2 regions of the Faecalibacterium sp. IP-1-18 genome follow, and region 1 is predicted to be linked to the other one. Evidence: predicted binding sites of a transcription regulator. Region 1 holds the regulator's gene; the other holds the start of a gene.
The links. Region 1 encodes NrdR, which represses ribonucleotide reductase genes. Its sites were predicted from a motif close to CACNANATNTNGTG; they were not measured.
Positions count from the first base shown of each region.

Region 1 (9,208 bases):
GCTGTGGGCAGCGCGTTGACAGTCCAGCCGCACAAGCACCTGCGCCTTTTGCAAGGTGACTGAAACGATGCAGCGCCGGATGCCGATGCGCTCCCCTTCCAGCCAGAGCTGCCGGGTGCCGCCCTGCCCGGTAAGCAGCCGGTAGACCTCGGCCTGCTCCGAGGACAAGGGCGTATCGCCCGCTACGGTGTGCAGAACACCGCCCTCCTGTATCGTTATCTCTTCCGCGTTCCACCGGAGAATGGGCAGAAGCCCCGGCTCTGTATGCTGATACAGCCGGGGTGCGGTGGGTGCTGCGGCCTTTATTTGTGCCATCAGAGCATCCGGCAGGGCGGCCCGTGTGGCAAGGTGGCCTGTCTCTCCTTCTGCGCAAAGCAGCCTTGCCGCCGTGCGTCCGCAGCCGCGCCGCAGCACCAGCTGCTCGTACTCTGTTAGTAATGGCTCTTCCGCTTTTGGCAGCAGCAGATAATCACACAGGCGGTAGCTTGCGGTTTGGGGCAGTGCCTGCTCTGCCGCAGCCAGCGCCTGTTCCATCGTTTGCCCCTCTGCCTGCACAAACTGTAACGCGGCAGAGGCTTCGGCGGCATCGGCGGCGGCCTGCGGTGCCTGATAGAGCAGCCCTGCCTGATACCCCTGCCCTGTCTGTGAAAGATACACCGCCCGCACCATGCTTTTCTCGGTGCTTTCGCAGCGCAGGAATAAAAGGCACCATCCTGTTAGAAGCAAATACAGCATCGGTTTGCAAGATTTCTGTTTTCTCATGGTTGCACCTCGGCTTCCGGCTGCTGCCAGAGCAAGCGGATAGCGGCACACAGCATGGCTGCCCGGTAGACAGCGCACAGCAGCCACAGCAGCAAAAGCAGCGCATCCATGCGGGAAAAGCTGCCGCTACTCCACGCCCGCAGCAACTCCAGCCGGGGGTAGGTTTCGCTGCCAAACAGCAAAGCACTGCCCAGCAAAGCCGCAGCCTGCACCGCAAAGCCCCATACCGGCAGCCAGACCGTGCGGCGGGCAGACCGTGCACTGCACAGAAGGGCTCCTGCAAAATATTCAGCGTAGACCGGTATGTCCCAGTTTGCTGCAGTCGGCTGTGCCGGGGTAAACAGCCGGTACCAGTGCAGCTGCCCTGCAAGCCCCAACAGGCAGACCACGCCGCCCACAGCGGCAAACCACCACAGCACCCGCGCCGAAGCGTTCCAGCTTGCAGGAGGGACAGCCCACCCCGCCCAGAGCAGCAGCGGCAGAAAGCCCAGCAGCGCCATGGAGGAAAACTCTGCCGTGCACAGCCCTTGTGCCTGCACGAGGGTGTGCATCAGTTCCATAAAAAGCCCAGCTGTCAGTGCCAGCCGCACCGCAAGGGAGGGCGCTTTGTTCTGCAACATTGCCACTGCCAGCGCCGAAAGGATGCACAGGCACACCGCGCTGACCACGCCCAGCCACAGCGCCCGGCGCACCGGAACGCTTTGCGGGATGCCGTCTGCCAGCGCTGCAGTTACCAAACTGAGGGTCAACGCCGCCGGGGTAAAACGTTCTGTTTGCTGCTTCATGACCGCCGTTTCCCCCTCTCCCGCTTTTGCCAGATATTGAACCCCTGCCGGGACAGCTGCCGGTAGTTGCGGCGCAGAACGCCGTCCTCGGAAAGCGGCTGCTGCGGGAAGGGGTGCGGCGCAAGATACGGCACACCCAATGCTTCGGTGCTGACGAGGCTGAGCAAAAAGCCGAAAAACGCTGCTGCCAGTCCCACTGGTCCGGCAAGCCCTGCCAACAGCACCGTGCCGATGCGCAGCAGGGTGGCAGGCTCGTACAGACCCGGGGTGACAAAGACTGCAATGGCCGTGATGCTGGCCACAAAGATGACCGGGGTGCTCATAAGCCCGGTGGCAATGGCGGCATCGCCAATGATGAGCGCCGACACCAGACTGACCGAGTGCCCCAGCGACTGCGGCATCCGCAGCCCGGCCTCCCGGATAATCTCTAAGAGTAGGATCACCAGCAGCATCTCGGCAAACAGGGGCAGCGGGGTGGCCTTTTCGGCTGCTTCGATCTTATACAGCAGCTGCGGGGGCAGCAGCTCCGGCAGATGCACCGCCACGCACACAAAGACCCCCGGCAAAAACACCGTAAGGTAGAAAGAAAAGTACTTCAGCACCCGCAGAAAAGAGGAAAACACCGCTGTGGAAGCGTAATCGTCCAGACACTCGAACTGCTCGCTGAACAAAGCGGGCAGCACCAGCGCCGAGGGGCTGCCGTTGACCAAAATTACCAGCTTGCCCTCGCAGAGCTTTGCGGCGGCGACCGCCGGGCGCTCGGTGTAGTGTACCGGGGTGAACAGCCGCGCCTTGCCGGGCAGCAGCCACGGCACGAAATAACTGGAATCCAGCAGCAGTTCCGGCCTTGCGCTTTGCAAAATGGCGCGCACCCGCTGTACCATGGCGGGGTCTGCACGGTCCTTGCAGTAGCAAAGAGCATACTCTGTATTGCAGCAGGTGTGCGCCTGTGCGGCCTCCTGCATAAGGGTATCGGTACGGACAAGGCGGCGCAGAAGGCTCAGATTCACCCGCAGAAGGTCGGTAAAGCCTTCCCTGCTGCCGCGCAGATTGCCCTCGGCGGATGGCTCTTCCACGGAGCGGAATTTGAGCCCCTGCACTGAAAAAACAATACCACTGCTGCAGCCCTCTAAAAGCAGCACCGCCATGCCCGCCGTCAGCCGCGCTACGAGCTGCGACATATCCTGCACCGGAGTGCTCTCGGCCGGAAACGCCGAGCCGTGCAGGATATGCGCATAAGCTTGCGTACCAGTAAGCCGGACAGAAGCAGACTGCCGCCCGGCGGCGTCCAGCAAGAGTTCCCAGAGTGAATCGAGACTTGCCATGCCGTCAAACATTACGATGCACCCTGGGCAGCCATACAAAACGATCTTCTTCGCATAATAATCTGCCGATTTGCCAAACCTAGCATCAAGCGCGGACAGGTTTTCCGCAAGGCTTTGCGAAAGCTGCTGCACATCCATCACTCCTTTGTGTGTGCAGTATGCCCGCTTTGCCGCAGCGGAATACGCCGCGCACACCACCATGGAGGGTTTGTGCATGAAACTGCTGCTTTGCCGCACTATTATTTTGTATCTCTGCGTTTTGTTTGCCATGCGGCTGATGGGCAAGCGTCAGCTGGGAGAGCTGCAGCCGGAGGAGCTGGTATCCACCATCCTGATCTCTAATCTGGCGTCCATCTCCATTGAATCGGAGGATGTCCCCATCACCGCCAGCCTCATCCCGCTGTTCCTCATTGCGGCACTGGAGCTGCTGGGGTCGGTGGTGAGTTTCCGCAGCCAGAAGTTCTTCAATTTTCTCTCCGGGCGTCCCAAAACGGTCATTCTGGACGGAAAGATCGACCAGAACGCTTTGCGGATGCTGCGGCTGACCACCGCCGACCTGATGGAGGCGCTGCGCGGCAAGGATATCTTTGACCCGCGCAAGGTGTCCTATGCCGTAATTGAAACAAACGGCACACTGTCGGCGGCGCTGCGCCCGGAGCAGGAAGCAGCCACCCTCTCCGATTTACAGTTGAAAGTACAGCAGACACAGGCCACCATCCCCTTTGTGCTGGACGGGCAGGTACTGGAGGATAATCTGCGCTGGTGCGGCAAGGACCGTGCGTGGCTGGAACGCACCGCCACGGCAAACACGGTGCTGCCACAGGAGATCTTACTGCTTATCGGCAACGAGACCGAGGACTATTTTCTGCTGAAGAAGGAAGGCCGTCAGCCGGGAGGAAAAGGATGAAGCGGATCTATGCGTGTATCCTGATTGTGGCGGCGCTGCTGGCAGTATCCCTTTACAGTAGCGGACGGGTGCAGGGTTTTGCACAGGATATCTCGGCTGACTTGGACTGCGCCCTTGAGGCTGTACGGCAGAAGGACTTCCCCACCGCGCGGCAGGCGCTTGCCGAGGGTGCAGAGCTGTGCGACACCATGCGGGAGACTATGAGCCATCTGCTGCGCACGGCCGACTACACGGAGCTGGAAGCGGCACTGCGGGCGGCAGATGGATACCTTGAGCAGCAAGCCACAGAGGATGCGCTGGGTGAGTTGCGCCGCGCACAGGTGGAGGTGGAGCGGCTGGAATGGCTTGCCCGGCGGCTGGTATAAGATGAGCAAAAAAGGACACTGCACAGTGTTTCGTGCAGTGTCCTTTTTAAGTTATAGTTTACTGATTTTCCTTGTGGTCGCCCACAAGCTTTTTCAGTTCGTTAAGGAAGCTTTCCACATCCGCAAACTGGCGGTAGACCGAAGCGAAGCGGATATAGGCCACCTCGTCGATCTTTTTCAGTTCCTCCATGGTCAGCTCGCCAATGCGCACACTGGGGATCTCGCGGTCGTAGGAGCTGAACAGGGACTGCTCGATGCTGCTGACAGCACGTTCCAGCGTTTCGTAGCTGACGGGACGCTTGGCACAGGCGCGCAACATGGCGTTGAACAGCTTCTGCCGGTCAAAGGGTTCGCGGGAGTTATCCTTTTTGATGACCACCAGCGGCACTGTTTCCACCACCTCGTAGGTGGTAAAGCGCATGTGGCAGTTCAGGCACTCGCGGCGGCGGCGGATGCGCTCGTTATCTTCCGTGGGGCGGGAGTCGATCACCTTGGATTCCTCCGCACCGCAATAAGGGCACTTCATCTTTTGTTCCTCCGCCTCAGTTCTTCTTTTTGCTGCGCTCGCTCCACAGCACCCATGCCGAGGTGGAAACGCACAGAGAGGTGTACACACCGCTGATCATACCCATCATCAGCGGGAATGCAAAGGTAAAGATGCTGCCCAGACCGTAGAGCTTTGCCACGATGCACATCACACCCAGTGCCATCACGGTGGTGATGGTGGTGATCAGGGTACGGCGGGCAGACTGATTGACCGACTGGTTGACCAGCTCCTCAAAGCTGCCCTTTTTGCCCATGAGAGCGCGGTTCTCACGGATACGGTCGTACACCACAACGGTATCGTTGATGGAGTAGCCGAGGATGGTGAGCATGGCGGCGATAAAGTTGCCGTCCAGTGCGGTGCGCAGCAGCACAAAGGTGCCAAACACCACCATCAGGTCGTTGACCAGCGCCAGCACTGCCATCATACCGCCGGTCAGACCGCCGATGTTCTTGAAACGCAGGGCGATATACAGCAGAATGAGCACCAGTGCAAACACCACAGCCACCAGACTCTTCTGCAGGAACTTGGTGCCCATGGCTGCGCTGACGTTGCTCAGAGACAGCTGGGCAAACTGGTTGTCCGGGTAGTTCTCATTCAAGGAATCCAGCAGGTTCTCCACCTGCTCGGTGGTCACGGTCTCGGTGCCGGGCATGGAGATCTTCAGGGTCTGGTCGCCGGTGGCCACATTCTCGCCGGTCTGCAGGGTCAGGCCGGTGTTTTCCAGCGCCGCAGCAGCGGTCTTTTGCACAGCGGCTTGGTCAAAGCCGCCCTCGTAGGACAGGGTGATCATAGCACCGCCGGTAAACTCGGTATCCAGATGCACACCGAACACCGCGGCGCACAGCAGGATAACTGCCATCAGGCAGGCAGAGAAGGTCAGGAACTTTTTGCGCAGGGATACGAAATCCACCGGCTTCTTTTCGGCCTTCTCCTGCCCGGGCTTTGCAGCGCCGTACAGCCACGGATTGCGCAGTGCCTTGATGGCGGCTGCGCCGCGGATCATAACACGGGTAGCGAACACACCGAACACAAAGTTCAGCAGCACGCCGGTGAGCAGCGTATAGCCGAAGGCGTAGATGGTGCCTGCGGTAGAGGGGCCGAAGGCAAAGAATACAAAATGCAGCGCCTTAGCAAACAGGCCATCCGAGGGGCCGAAGGCGCCCATGAGCACGATGGCCACGATGACGATGGTCACGTTGCCGTCAATGATAGGGGTCAGGCCGCGGGCAAAGCCGCTTTTCAGTGCGCCGTCCAGAGATTTACCGTTTTTCAGCTCCTCCTTGATGCGCTCGGCGGTAATAACGTTGGCATCCACGCCCATGCCGATGGCCAGAATAATACCTGCAATACCGGGCAAGGTCAGGGTAAAGCTTTCAAACACCGGGAAGTAGCCGGACACAAAGGCCAGCGTAGCCGCCACCTGACCGGCCAACGCGATGCAGGCCAGAAAGCCCGGCAGACGGTACAGCACCGTCATGAACACCACAATGAGGGCAAAGGCGATCAGGCCTGCCAGCACCATGGCACCAAGGCTGTTTTCGCCCAGACTGGGGCTCACGGTGGAGTAGCTGTCTACGCTCAGGGCAAAGGGCAGCGCGCCGGAGTTGATCTGGCGTGCCATCTTGACCACGGCATCCTGCGTAAAGGGATTGGACGCCGAGCTGGTGATGATGGCCTGTCCGTCGGTAATGGCGGTGTTGACGGTGGCCGTGCTTACGTTTTCATCGTCCAGCCAGATGCTGATGCTGCCCTTATCGGCGGCCAGCTTGGTGGTGGCATCGCCAAAGGCCTTGGCACCCTCGGTGGTGAACTTGAGGGCAACGTAATACTCAGAGCTGCCGCCGTTGCTCACAGCACCGTACTGTGCCGAAGCACTTTCGACCATGGAGCCGTCCAAAATCAGCTCGCCGTCCTTGCTGGCTCCCTCGCGGAAGGTCAGGTAGGCGGTGGTGCCGATCTCCTGAATGGCAGACTCGGGGTCAAAATCCGTCTCGCCGGACTGCCACGGAAACTCCAGAATCAGACTGTCGGAGTTGTTGTCCACATACAGCTCGTAGTCGGTCACGTTCAACGCGACCAGACGGTTCTCGATGACCAGACGGGCGGCATCCAGCTGCTCGTCCGTGGCATCATAGCCATCCGAGGGCACAAAGGTGACGTTGACGCCGCCTTTGATATCCACACCAAAGCGGATATCCTTTGCACCTTTGATATAGGTGGTGGTCACATCGCCGTATTTTGCCGCCACGCCAAAAAAGGCGGTGTAAACAAACACAACGATCAGCAGCGCGGTAACGACCAGCTGCCATGCTTTGCCTTTTGTTTTCATAAGTCGGGAACCTCCAAAAGCGGCGGCTGTGCAGCCGCAGCCGTTTTTGTTGTGAACCGCAAGTTTTGCCGACGGTTCCTCTCCTCACAGAGCAGCCGTCGTGCCGACCTTTCTGTGATAAAACTCCCCTGCCAGCCCTGCAAAGAGCCCCGCAGAGGAGAATATACAAATTATTTTAAGCCTTAAGCCATATCAGCCAGCAGCTTTTCCACAACAGCCAGACGCACGCAGACGCACAGCAATTCGGAAGCGGTCTCCACCTCGTCCAGACTGGGGTAAGTGGGGGCGATGCGCAGATGAGAATCCTGCGGATCCTTGTGGTACGGGTAAGCAGAGCCTGCACCGGTCAGCACCAGACCTGCGTTCTTGCACAGTTCCGCCACGCGCTTAGCGCAGCCGGGCATGACATACAGGCTGATAAAGTAGCCGCCCTTGGGGTTGGTCCAGTGGGCAATATCGCCGCAGGGGGTGAGGTTGGCGGCAAAAGCGGTCTTGACGGCATCGAAGCAGGGCACCAGACGGCGGCGGTGCTTTGCCATGTGTGCCAGAACGCCCTCCTTGTTCTTCAGGAAGCGGACGTGGCGCAGCTGGTTCATCTTATCGTAGCTGATGATCATCACTGAAAAGCGCTTGCACATATACTTCATGCTGTTGTCGCTGCAGGCAATGGCAGAAACACCGGCACCCGGGAAGGTGATCTTGCTGGTGGAGGTGAACATGAACACGCGGTCCTGCGTGCCGTACTTCTTGCTCACGTTCAGCAGCACGGGGGTCTCAATGATCTCCTCGGTCAAGTGGTGGACGATGTAGGCCTCATCCCAGAAGATCTTGAAATCCGGGGCGGCGGTCTTCATCTTGGCAAAGCGCTCGATGGTCTCATCACTGTAAGTGTAGCCATCGGGGTTGGAGTACTGCGGCACGCACCAGATGCCCTTGATGGTATCATCCTCTGCTACCAGCTTTTCCACAACGTCCATATCGGGGCCGTTGGGGGTCATGGGCACGCTGATGAGCTCAAAGCCGAACTCCTCGGTGATAGCAAAGTGACGGTCATAGCCGGGCACCGGGCAGAGGAACTTGCGCTTTTCCACCTGAGACCAAGGGCAGGGAGACTCCGGGAAGCCGAACACATAGCCGATGTTGATGAGGTTATACATCAGCTGCAGGCTGGAGTTGCCGCCCACGAATACCTCGTTGGGCTTTACGCCGAACACATCTGCAAACAGGGCGCGTGCCTCGCTCAGACCCTCCAGCTCGCCGTAGTTGCGGGCGTCGGTGCCTGCATCCGTGGTGTAGTCGGTCATCTTCAACAGGTCCATTGCCAGATCCATCTGGTGGGGGCCGGGCTTGCCGCGTGCCATGTTCAGCTTCAGACCCTTTGCCTGAAACTCTTTATAAGCCTGTTCCAGCGCTGCCTTTTCAGCGGTCAGCGCATCGCGATCCATCTCGTGATAATTTGCCATTAAAAACACACTCCTTTATAGTACTCTTCCTGTTACCCAATACTATGGCTCGTCTTTTGCGGTATGCCCCTGCCAGAGAGCACATGCCGCACGATCCACACTTTGCTATTATAGTACATTTTCCTGTCAGAAACAAGAATTTGAAAGCAAAAAGCCCTGCCAAAAGCAAAAAGCTTTCGAAACAGGGCTTTTAGGCAGGAACACTCCCCTGCTGTGCGGCGATACCGTCAGCTGAGAGCGGCCTGATTTTTATAGCGTTTGCGCACGGCACCGTATTCCAGATGTGCCTCGCCGCCCTCCACGGTGTCCTCATCCACGGTCACGCGGATGATGGTGGCATCGCTGGGCACCTCGTACATGATGGGCAGCAGAATGCTTTCCATCACGCTGCGCAGACCACGGGCACCGGTCTTGCGCTCGATGGTCTTGCGGGCAATGGCGTGCAAAGCTTCGTCCGTGAAGGTAAGCTCCACGTTATCCATGCCCAGCAGCTCTTTATACTGCTTGACCAGACTGTTGCGGGGCTCCTTGAGCACGCGCACCAGCGCATCCTCGTCCAGATCATCCAGCACGGTGATGACCGGCAGACGGCCGATCAGCTCCGGGATCAGGCCGAACTTGACCAGATCGTGGGGCTCTACCTTGCGCAGCAATGCGCGCTCAGCCTCGGTGGAGTTATCCTTCAGCGCACTGCCGAAGCCCAGCGCGGACTTATCGGTGCGGCG
Region 1 covers NZ_CP094472.1:1,621,833-1,631,040, forward strand. Annotated here, with positions in the region: gene MTP43_RS07710 (hypothetical protein) at 1-762, opposite strand, end outside; gene MTP43_RS07715 (hypothetical protein) at 759-1,547, opposite strand; gene MTP43_RS07720 (spore germination protein) at 1,544-3,088, opposite strand; gene MTP43_RS07725 (DUF421 domain-containing protein) at 3,087-3,779, shown strand; gene MTP43_RS07730 (DUF4363 family protein) at 3,776-4,144, shown strand; gene nrdR (transcriptional regulator NrdR) at 4,203-4,670, opposite strand; gene secF (protein translocase subunit SecF) at 4,687-7,020, opposite strand; gene MTP43_RS07745 (aminotransferase) at 7,203-8,483, opposite strand; gene clpX (ATP-dependent Clp protease ATP-binding subunit ClpX) at 8,711-9,208, opposite strand, start outside.

Region 2 (9,208 bases), 1.3 Mb from region 1:
CCAGACCTTAAGTCCTTAACCTTGCTGCATACAATCGCTCGCCGGACCGTTCTACAAAAAGTACCCTATCACACATTGACGTGCTCTAGGTGCTTGTAGGCACAGGGTTTCAGGTTCTTTTTCACTCCCCTCCCGGGGTGCTTTTCACCTTTCCTTCACAGTACTATACGCTATCGGTCACTGGGTAGTATTTAGGGTTGGAGGGTGGTCCCCCCGTATTCCGACCAGGTTTCACGTGTCTGGCCGTACTCTGGAACTCGCTCAGCTCTCTCCGTTTTCACCTACGTGGTTCTCACACTCTCTGACCGGCCTTCCCATGCCGTTCGGTTAACAGATTAAGTCCTAAAAGCAGTCCGTACCCCGGAAGTATTTCTACTTCCGGTTTGCCCTCTTCCGCGTTCGCTCGCCACTACTTACGGAATCTCGTTTGATGTCTCTTCCTCGCCCTACTTAGATGTTTCAGTTCAGGCGGTTCCCTCGATATACCTATTTTTAAGTTCAGTATAACGTACCTGAGTATGAACCCAGGTGAGTTTCCTCATTCAGAAATCTCCGGATCAATGCTTATTTGCAGCTCCCCGAAGCTTATCGCAGCTTATCACGTCTTTCATCGGCTCCCAGTGCCAAGGCATTCGCCCTGCGCCCTTGTTCGCTTGACCTTTCAAACGTTCTTTAAGAACATTTGGTATCCTCTTGATTCTCTCTTGCCAACGAAGATTATTGTTACCCTTCCTTTTGAAATTGTAATATTTCTTAAAAAAGAACTTACTATAATCTTTGTTTCGCAGTTATTATTCAGTTTTCAAGGTACGTCTTTGAGTGTCCTTTTCAGGGCCCTCAAAATCGAACAATATCTACTTAAACTTTAACTTGTCACCTGTTCCAATGACCGACCATCTTAGATGCTCTGTCATTGCCTGACTCCTTAGAAAGGAGGTGATCCAGCCGCAGGTTCTCCTACGGCTACCTTGTTACGACTTCACCCCAATCACCAGTTTTACCTTCGGCGGCGTCCTCCTTGCGGTTAGACTACCGACTTCGGGTCCCCCCGGCTCTCATGGTGTGACGGGCGGTGTGTACAAGGCCCGGGAACGTATTCACCGCAGCATGCTGATCTGCGATTACTAGCAATTCCGACTTCGTGCAGGCGAGTTGCAGCCTGCAGTCCGAACTGGGACGTTGTTTCTGAGTTTTGCTCCACCTCGCGGTCTTGCTTCTCTTTGTTTAACGCCATTGTAGTACGTGTGTAGCCCAAGTCATAAAGGGCATGATGATTTGACGTCATCCCCACCTTCCTCCGTTTTGTCAACGGCAGTCTGGCCAGAGTCCTCTTGCGTAGTAACTGACCATAAGGGTTGCGCTCGTTGCGGGACTTAACCCAACATCTCACGACACGAGCTGACGACAACCATGCACCACCTGTCTCTGCGTCCCGAAGGAAAAACATATTTCTATGTCCGTCGCAGGATGTCAAGACTTGGTAAGGTTCTTCGCGTTGCGTCGAATTAAACCACATACTCCACTGCTTGTGCGGGCCCCCGTCAATTCCTTTGAGTTTCAACCTTGCGGTCGTACTCCCCAGGTGGATTACTTATTGTGTTAACTGCGGCACTGAAGGGGTCAATCCTCCAACACCTAGTAATCATCGTTTACAGTGTGGACTACCAGGGTATCTAATCCTGTTTGCTACCCACACTTTCGAGCCTCAGCGTCAGTTGGTGCCCAGTAGGCCGCCTTCGCCACTGGTGTTCCTCCCGATATCTACGCATTCCACCGCTACACCGGGAATTCCGCCTACCTCTGCACTACTCAAGAAAAACAGTTTTGAAAGCAGTTCATGGGTTGAGCCCATGGATTTCACTTCCAACTTGTCTTCCCGCCTGCGCTCCCTTTACACCCAGTAATTCCGGACAACGCTTGTGACCTACGTTTTACCGCGGCTGCTGGCACGTAGTTAGCCGTCACTTCCTTGTTGAGTACCGTCATTATCTTCCTCAACAACAGGAGTTTACAATCCGAAGACCTTCTTCCTCCACGCGGCGTCGCTGCATCAGGGTTTCCCCCATTGTGCAATATTCCCCACTGCTGCCTCCCGTAGGAGTCTGGGCCGTGTCTCAGTCCCAATGTGGCCGTTCAACCTCTCAGTCCGGCTACCGATCGTCGCCTTGGTGGGCCATTACCTCACCAACTAGCTAATCGGACGCGAGGCCATCTCAAAGCGGATTGCTCCTTTTCCCTCTACCCGATGCCGGGTCGTGGGCTTATGCGGTATTAGCAGTCGTTTCCAACTGTTGTCCCCCTCTTTGAGGCAGGTTCCTCACGCGTTACTCACCCGTTCGCCACTCGCTTGAGAAAGCAAGCTCTCTCTCGCTCGTTCGACTTGCATGTGTTAGGCGCGCCGCCAGCGTTCGTCCTGAGCCAGGATCAAACTCTTTATAAATGATATTTATCACTTAAAAGTGTTAAATCTTGTTTCGCTCAGCACGCAATCGCTTGCGTCCTGTGTGAATTACTTTGTTTGGAATTGTTTACCGTGTTTTTCCAACACGAAAATAGGTTCCGTTACAAGTTCTTTCGATATTGTTCAATTTTCAAGGTCCTGTGCGCCGCAGCCTTGCGGCTGACGACTTGATTATTTTACCACAGAAGCGGTTTTTTGTCAAGCACTTTTTTGAGAAGCTTTTGAACTTTTCTGAACTTGGAGCGCTTCGTACATCTCAGTGTCAACTGGTGTTTTTCAGCGTCTATTGGTTCTTTTCAAGGGCTTCCTGCTGAGGCTTCAGAAGTCATTCTTTTGTCTCAGCGCTTGGCGCTCAAGTATAATACCACACCCCGGCAATCTTGTCAACACTTTTTGACATCTTTTTTCCAATTTCTTTGCGGTGGGGGGTGGGGGCAAAACTCCAACCGCAACGAACCCTCTCAGGCATCGCTGCGCGATGCCAGATTCCCCCTTTTGTCACCTGCGGTGACATTTTCCCCCGGCCGGGGGAAATCTGTCCTCTCGGGGGGAGCTTTATTGGCGCTGATCGGAAGATGCACAAAAGCTCCCCCTTTCGGGGGAGCTGGCGCGCAGCGCCTGAGAGGGTTCAGCCTTATATTATTACATTATATAGGCAGAGCAAATCCCAACCGGGTATAGACGGCGGCTGATATTACTCGCCGGAAAGCAAGTCGCTCTGTCAAGAGTTTCCGTGCAAAATTTTGTCCCGAAAAATATCCACGATTTTTGGCGATTGCTACAAAACGCAAAATATAGTGGTATTTTGCTTGACTTGCCACTAGATAATGATAAAATAGAGCTACATTCAGTTTGTTGGATATCGTTGTGCGCAGACGGGTATCTCTTATGGTAAGAGGTACCCGTTCACAATGCGCCTATATAGAAGGAGGAGAACCGATGAAGATCATCAAACGAAACGGTGCAGAAGTTCCTTTTGATATTACCAAGATCATCACCGCCGTTACCAAAGCCAGCGATTCCGTGGGCGGTCAGGCTCGCCTGAGCCGGGAGCAGATCACCCAGATCGCCGCAGCCGTTACCGACCAGTGCCAGCAGCTTAACCGCGCAGTCAGCGTGGAAGAGGTGCAGGATCTGGTGGAGAACCAGCTGATGGACATTCAGGCGCACGATGTGGCACGGCACTATATCACCTACCGCTACGTCCAGAGCCTGAAGCGTCAGACCAACACCACCGACGAGCGTATTCTGAGCCTGATCGAGTGCCAGAACGAAGAGGTCAAGCAGGAGAACGCCAACAAGAACCCCACCGTCAACAGTGTACAGCGCGACTATATGGCCGGCGAGATCTCCAAGGATCTGACCGCCCGTCTGCTGCTGGACCCGGAGATCGTAAAGGCACATCAGGAGGGTCTGATCCACTTCCACGATTCCGACTACTTTGCCCAGCACATGCACAACTGCGATCTGGTGAATCTGGAGGATATGCTGCAGAACGGCACCGTCATCTCCGGCACCTATATCGAGAAGCCGCACAGCTTCTCCACTGCCTGCAACATTGCCACCCAGATCATTGCACAGGTGGCCTCCAACCAGTACGGCGGCCAGAGCATCAGCCTGACCCATCTGGCTCCCTTTGTGGACGTCTCCCGCAAGAAGATCGCCGCTGAGGTAGAGCTGGAGATGGAAGGTCTGGACGTCTCTGCCGAGCGCAAGAAGGAGATCGTGGAGCGCCGTCTGCGCAACGAGATCAACCGCGGCGTGCAGACCATCCAGTATCAGGTGGTCACCCTGATGACCACCAACGGTCAGGCACCCTTTATTACCGTGTTCATGTATCTGGGCGAGGCCCGCAACCCGCAGGAAAAGGCCGACCTTGCCATCATTATCGAGGAGACCATCCGCCAGCGCTATCAGGGCGTGAAGAACGAGGCCGGTGTATGGATCACCCCCGCCTTCCCCAAGCTGATCTATGTGCTGGAAGAGGACAACATCCGCCCAGGCACTCCCTACTACTACCTGACCGAGCTGGCCGCCAAGTGCACCGCTAAGCGCATGGTGCCGGACTATATCTCGGAAAAGAAGATGCTGGAACTCAAGGTGGACAAGAACGGCGAGGGCCACTGCTACACCTGCATGGGCTGCCGCAGCTTCCTGACCCCCTATGTGGACCCCGAGACCGGCAAGCCCAAGTACTATGGCCGCTTCAATCAGGGCGTGGTCACCATCAATCTGGTGGACGTTGCCCTGAGCTCCGGCGGCAACTTTGAAAAGTTCTGGAAGATCTTTGACGAGCGTCTGGATCTGTGCCACCGGGCTTTGCAGGCACGCCATAAGCGGCTGCTGGGCACCCCCAGCGACGCTGCTCCCATCCTGTGGCAGTACGGCGCGCTGGCACGCCTGAAGAAGGGCGAAAAGATCGACAAGCTGCTGTTCGGCGGCTACTCCACCATCAGTCTGGGCTATGCCGGCCTGTACGAGTGTGTGAAGTATATGACCGGCAAGAGCCACACCGATGCCGGTGCCAAGCCCTTTGCCCTGAGCGTGATGCAGCACATGAACGACAAGTGCAACGCGTGGAAGAAGGCCGAGAACATGGACTACTCCCTCTACGGCACCCCGCTGGAATCCACCACCTACAAGTTTGCCAAGTGCCTGCAAAAGCGCTTTGGCATCGTGAAAGGCATCACGGACAAGAACTATATCACCAACAGCTACCACGTCCATGTCTCCGAGCCCATCGACGCCTTTACCAAGCTGAAATTCGAGGCCGACTTCCAGCGCCTGTCCCCGGGCGGTGCCATCAGCTATGTGGAAGTGCCCAACATGCAGGACAATCTGGAAGCCGTCATAAGCGTGCTGCAGTTCATCTACGACAACATCATGTACGCCGAGTTGAACACCAAGTCCGACTACTGTCAGGTGTGCGGCTACGATGGCGAGATCAAGATTGTGGAGGACGACGGCAAGCTGGTGTGGGAGTGCCCCAAGTGCGGCAACCGCGACCAGAACAAGCTGAACGTCGCCCGCCGCACCTGCGGTTATATCGGCACCCAGTTCTGGAACCAGGGCCGCACGCAGGAGATCAAGGATCGCGTGCTGCATCTGTAACAACAGCTAAATTTTATTTTTGATTTGATATTTGGAGCGGCCTTTCGGCCGCTCCAAATATCTTTTCAGCAAACGACAGGAACATGAGCATGAACTACGCAAACATCAAATATTACGATATCGCCAACGGCCCCGGGGTGCGCACCAGCGTTTTTGTGTCCGGCTGCCGCCACCACTGCCCGGGCTGCTTCAACGCCGTGGCATGGGATTTTGACTACGGTCAGCCCTTTGATAAAACCGTGCGCAACGAGGTATTCGCCTCCTGTCAGCCGGACTATATCGCCGGGCTCTCCCTGCTGGGCGGCGAACCCTTTGAACCAGAGAACCAGCGGGAGCTGCTGCCCTTTGTGCGCAACTTCAAGGCTCTGTACCCCGCCAAGACGGTGTGGTGCTACTCCGGCTACACGTGGGAGCAGCTTACCGGCGCAGAGCCCAGCCCCGCGCGGTGTGAGGTGACCGACGAGCTGCTGGCACTGCTGGATGTGCTGGTGGACGGCAGATTCGTGCAGGCCGAGCACGACATCTCCCTGCGCTTCCGCGGCAGCCGCAACCAGCGCCTGCTGGACGTACCCAAGTCCCTTGCCGCCGGGCAGCCCGTGTGGTGGGAGGACGAAAAGGTATTCGCCACCCATACCATGGAACGGTAAGCGGTGCTGAACTCCTTCTCGTGAAAATGCGTTTGTCGCGGCCCGCAGGCCGCGACAAACGCTCTATTAAAAATAATTCTTCCGCTGAATATGGCCAAAGCAACGCGGAGGCCATTCGAAATCGTCCCGCACTAAAAGAAGCCGCTGCACAGACTGTGCAGCGGCTTCTTTCTTTTCTCACTCCCGGCTGCCCACGGCGTCCTCGATGACGCGCAGAAAAGCGTTGCCGTAGCGGGCGGCCTTCTTTTCGCCCACGCCGCTGATGTTCAGCAGCTCGTCGATGCTCATAGGCTTTTTCTCTGCCATCTCCCGCAGGGTGGCATCGTTAAACACCATAAAGGCGGGCAGGTTCTGCTTGCCCGCAAGGCGCTTGCGCACCGCATACAGGGCGTTGAGCAGCTTTTCGTCCGCCTCGCTCAGGCTGCCCGCTGCGGCGGGCTTTGCGCGGCGGGGCTTTTCCAGCCGGTCGGCGCTCTGGGCGGCACGGCGGCGGGCGTACTCCACCTGCAGCTGGGCTTCCTGCTCGGCGGCAAGGCAGCAGGAGCAGTTGCCGCACTTTTTGGGCGCGGCTTCTCCGAAGTATTGCAGCAGAAAGCCGCGCAGACAGTGCTGGGTGGTGGAGTAGAAGGTCATGTACTTGAGCCGCTCCTCTGCCTTGCGGGCGGCTTCGGCCTTTACATCCGCGGGCAGACCATTGTCCGCCTCCCGCTCCTTGTCGATGAAAAAGCGGATGGTGCGCACATCCGTGCCGGAATACAGCAGGGTACACCGGGCGGGCTGACCGTCGCGCCCGGCGCGTCCGGCCTCCTGATAATAGCTTTCCAAGTCCTTAGGCATATTATAATGGATGACGAACCGCACGTTGGGCTTGTCGATGCCCATGCCAAAGGCATTGGTGGCCACCATCACCTGCACACGGTCATAGAGGAAATCGTCCTGATTCTGCCGCCGGGTGTCCGCATCCAGCTTGGCGTGGTAGGCTGCCGCCCGGATGCTGCGGCTCTGCAGCAGCTGCACCGTCTCGTCCACCTGCCGGGTGGTGCTGCAATACACGATGCCCGCATGATTGCCCTCTTTGAGCACCAGTTCCAGCAGCTCTTTTGGCTTCTGGCTGGGCAGTGCCCGCCGGGTCTCAAAGTACAGGTTGGGGCGGTCGAAGCTGGTAGTCACCTCGTAGGGCGCTTGCAGCGCCAGATGGGTGCGGATATCCTCCCGCACATGGGCGGTGGCGGTGGCGGTGAACGCGCCCATGACCGGTCGGCTGGGCAGGCTGTCCACAAACGCCTTGATGCGCAGATAGCTGGGGCGGAAATCCTGTCCCCACTGGCTGATGCAGTGCGCCTCGTCCACCGTGACCATGCTGATCTGCCGCTCCTGCGCGAACCGCTGGAAGCCCGGCATCTCCAGCCGCTCCGGTGCTACATAGATGATCTTATACCAGCCCTCCCGGGCGCGATGCAGCATCAGCGCCTTCTGGTTGTCGGTCAGGCTGTTGTTCAGAAAAGCCGCCGCCACGCCCGCCTGCACCAGCGCCCCCACCTGATCCTTCATCAGGCTGACCAGCGGGGACACCACGATGGTGATGCCCGGCAAAAGCAGCGCCGGCACCTGATAGCAGATGGATTTGCCCGCGCCGGTGGGCATGACCGCCAGCACATCCTGTCCGGCCAGCAGGCGGCTGACGATCTGCTCCTGCCCGGGGCGGAAGCTGTCGTAGCCGAAAACTTTTTTCAGGATACTGTGCGGGTTTTCCATGGTTTCCTCCGTTATATATATAGGTGCACTGACGCGCAGAACGCTCAAAACCTTATCAGTATACCACAAAACTGATACTTTTGGCAGAAAAAAGCGTCACTTTGCGCAAAAGTGTGCGATAAGCGCTCTTTCTGCCCGGGAAGGATAGCTTTTCAGGCGCGAAAATGCTATAATGAGAACACATATCTCCATGCCACCCCGCAGACTGCCCGGCATGGACCATGCAACGTAAAAAGGAGCATTTATAATATGCAGCAGAAACTTATCACCTTTGCCGTGCCCTGCTACAATTCCGCAGCCTATATGCGTCACTGCATCGAAACGCTGCTGACCGCAGGCGAGCAGGCCGAGATCATTCTGGTGGACGATGGTTCCGTCAAGGATGACACCCCCGCCATCTGCGACGAGTACGCCGCAAAGTACCCCACCATCGTCAAGGCCATCCATCAGGAGAACGGCGGCCACGGCGAAGGCGTCAATCAGGGCATCCGCAACGCCACCGGCCTGTACTACAAGGTAGTGGACAGCGACGACTGGCTGGACACCGACGCCCTGAAAAAGGTGCTGGAGCGCCTGACCACGCTGGTAGCCCGCGGCACCGCGCCGGATCTGATGATCTGCAACTATGTGTACGAGCATGTGGAGGACGGCACCAGCCATACCGTGCGCTACACCAACGTGTTCCCGCAGAACCGCCTGTTCGACTGGGTGCACGTCCGGCGCTTCCGCCCGGATCAGAACCTGCTGATGCACTCGGTCATGTACCGCACCGAGGTGCTGCGTGAGTGCGGCATGGTGCTGCCCAAGCACACCTTCTATGTGGACAACATCTTTGTGTACCAGCCCCTGCCCTATGTCAAGAGCATGTACTATATGGATCTGGATCTGTACCGCTACTTCATCGGTCGAGCAGACCAGAGCGTGAACGAGAGCGTGATGGTCGGCCGCGTGGACCAGCAGCTGCGGGTCACCAGGCACATGATCGACTGTCAGGATCTGGACGCGCTGAAGGACCAGAAGCGTCTGCGCGCCTACATGGTGCACTACCTGTCCGTCATGATGGCGGTCAGCGACATCTTTCTGCTGCTGGACGGCAGCGCCGAGGCACACGCCAAAAAGGCCGAGCTGTGGCAGTACCTCAAGGATCACGTTACCCCCGGTGTCTACCGCGCCGTGCGCGTGAACCTTGGCGGCCTGACCGACCTGCACTTCCCCGGCGGTGACAAGGTGGTCG
Region 2 covers NZ_CP094472.1:2,940,693-2,949,900, forward strand. Annotated here, with positions in the region: rRNA gene MTP43_RS13950 (23S ribosomal RNA) at 1-659, opposite strand, end outside; rRNA gene MTP43_RS13955 (16S ribosomal RNA) at 930-2,440, opposite strand; gene nrdD (anaerobic ribonucleoside-triphosphate reductase) at 3,401-5,572, shown strand; gene nrdG (anaerobic ribonucleoside-triphosphate reductase activating protein) at 5,662-6,219, shown strand; gene MTP43_RS13970 (RecQ family ATP-dependent DNA helicase) at 6,397-7,974, opposite strand; gene MTP43_RS13975 (glycosyltransferase family 2 protein) at 8,224-9,208, shown strand, end outside.
Region 2: the regulator NrdR is predicted to act here: its motif matches at 3,248-3,261, upstream of nrdD (anaerobic ribonucleoside-triphosphate reductase).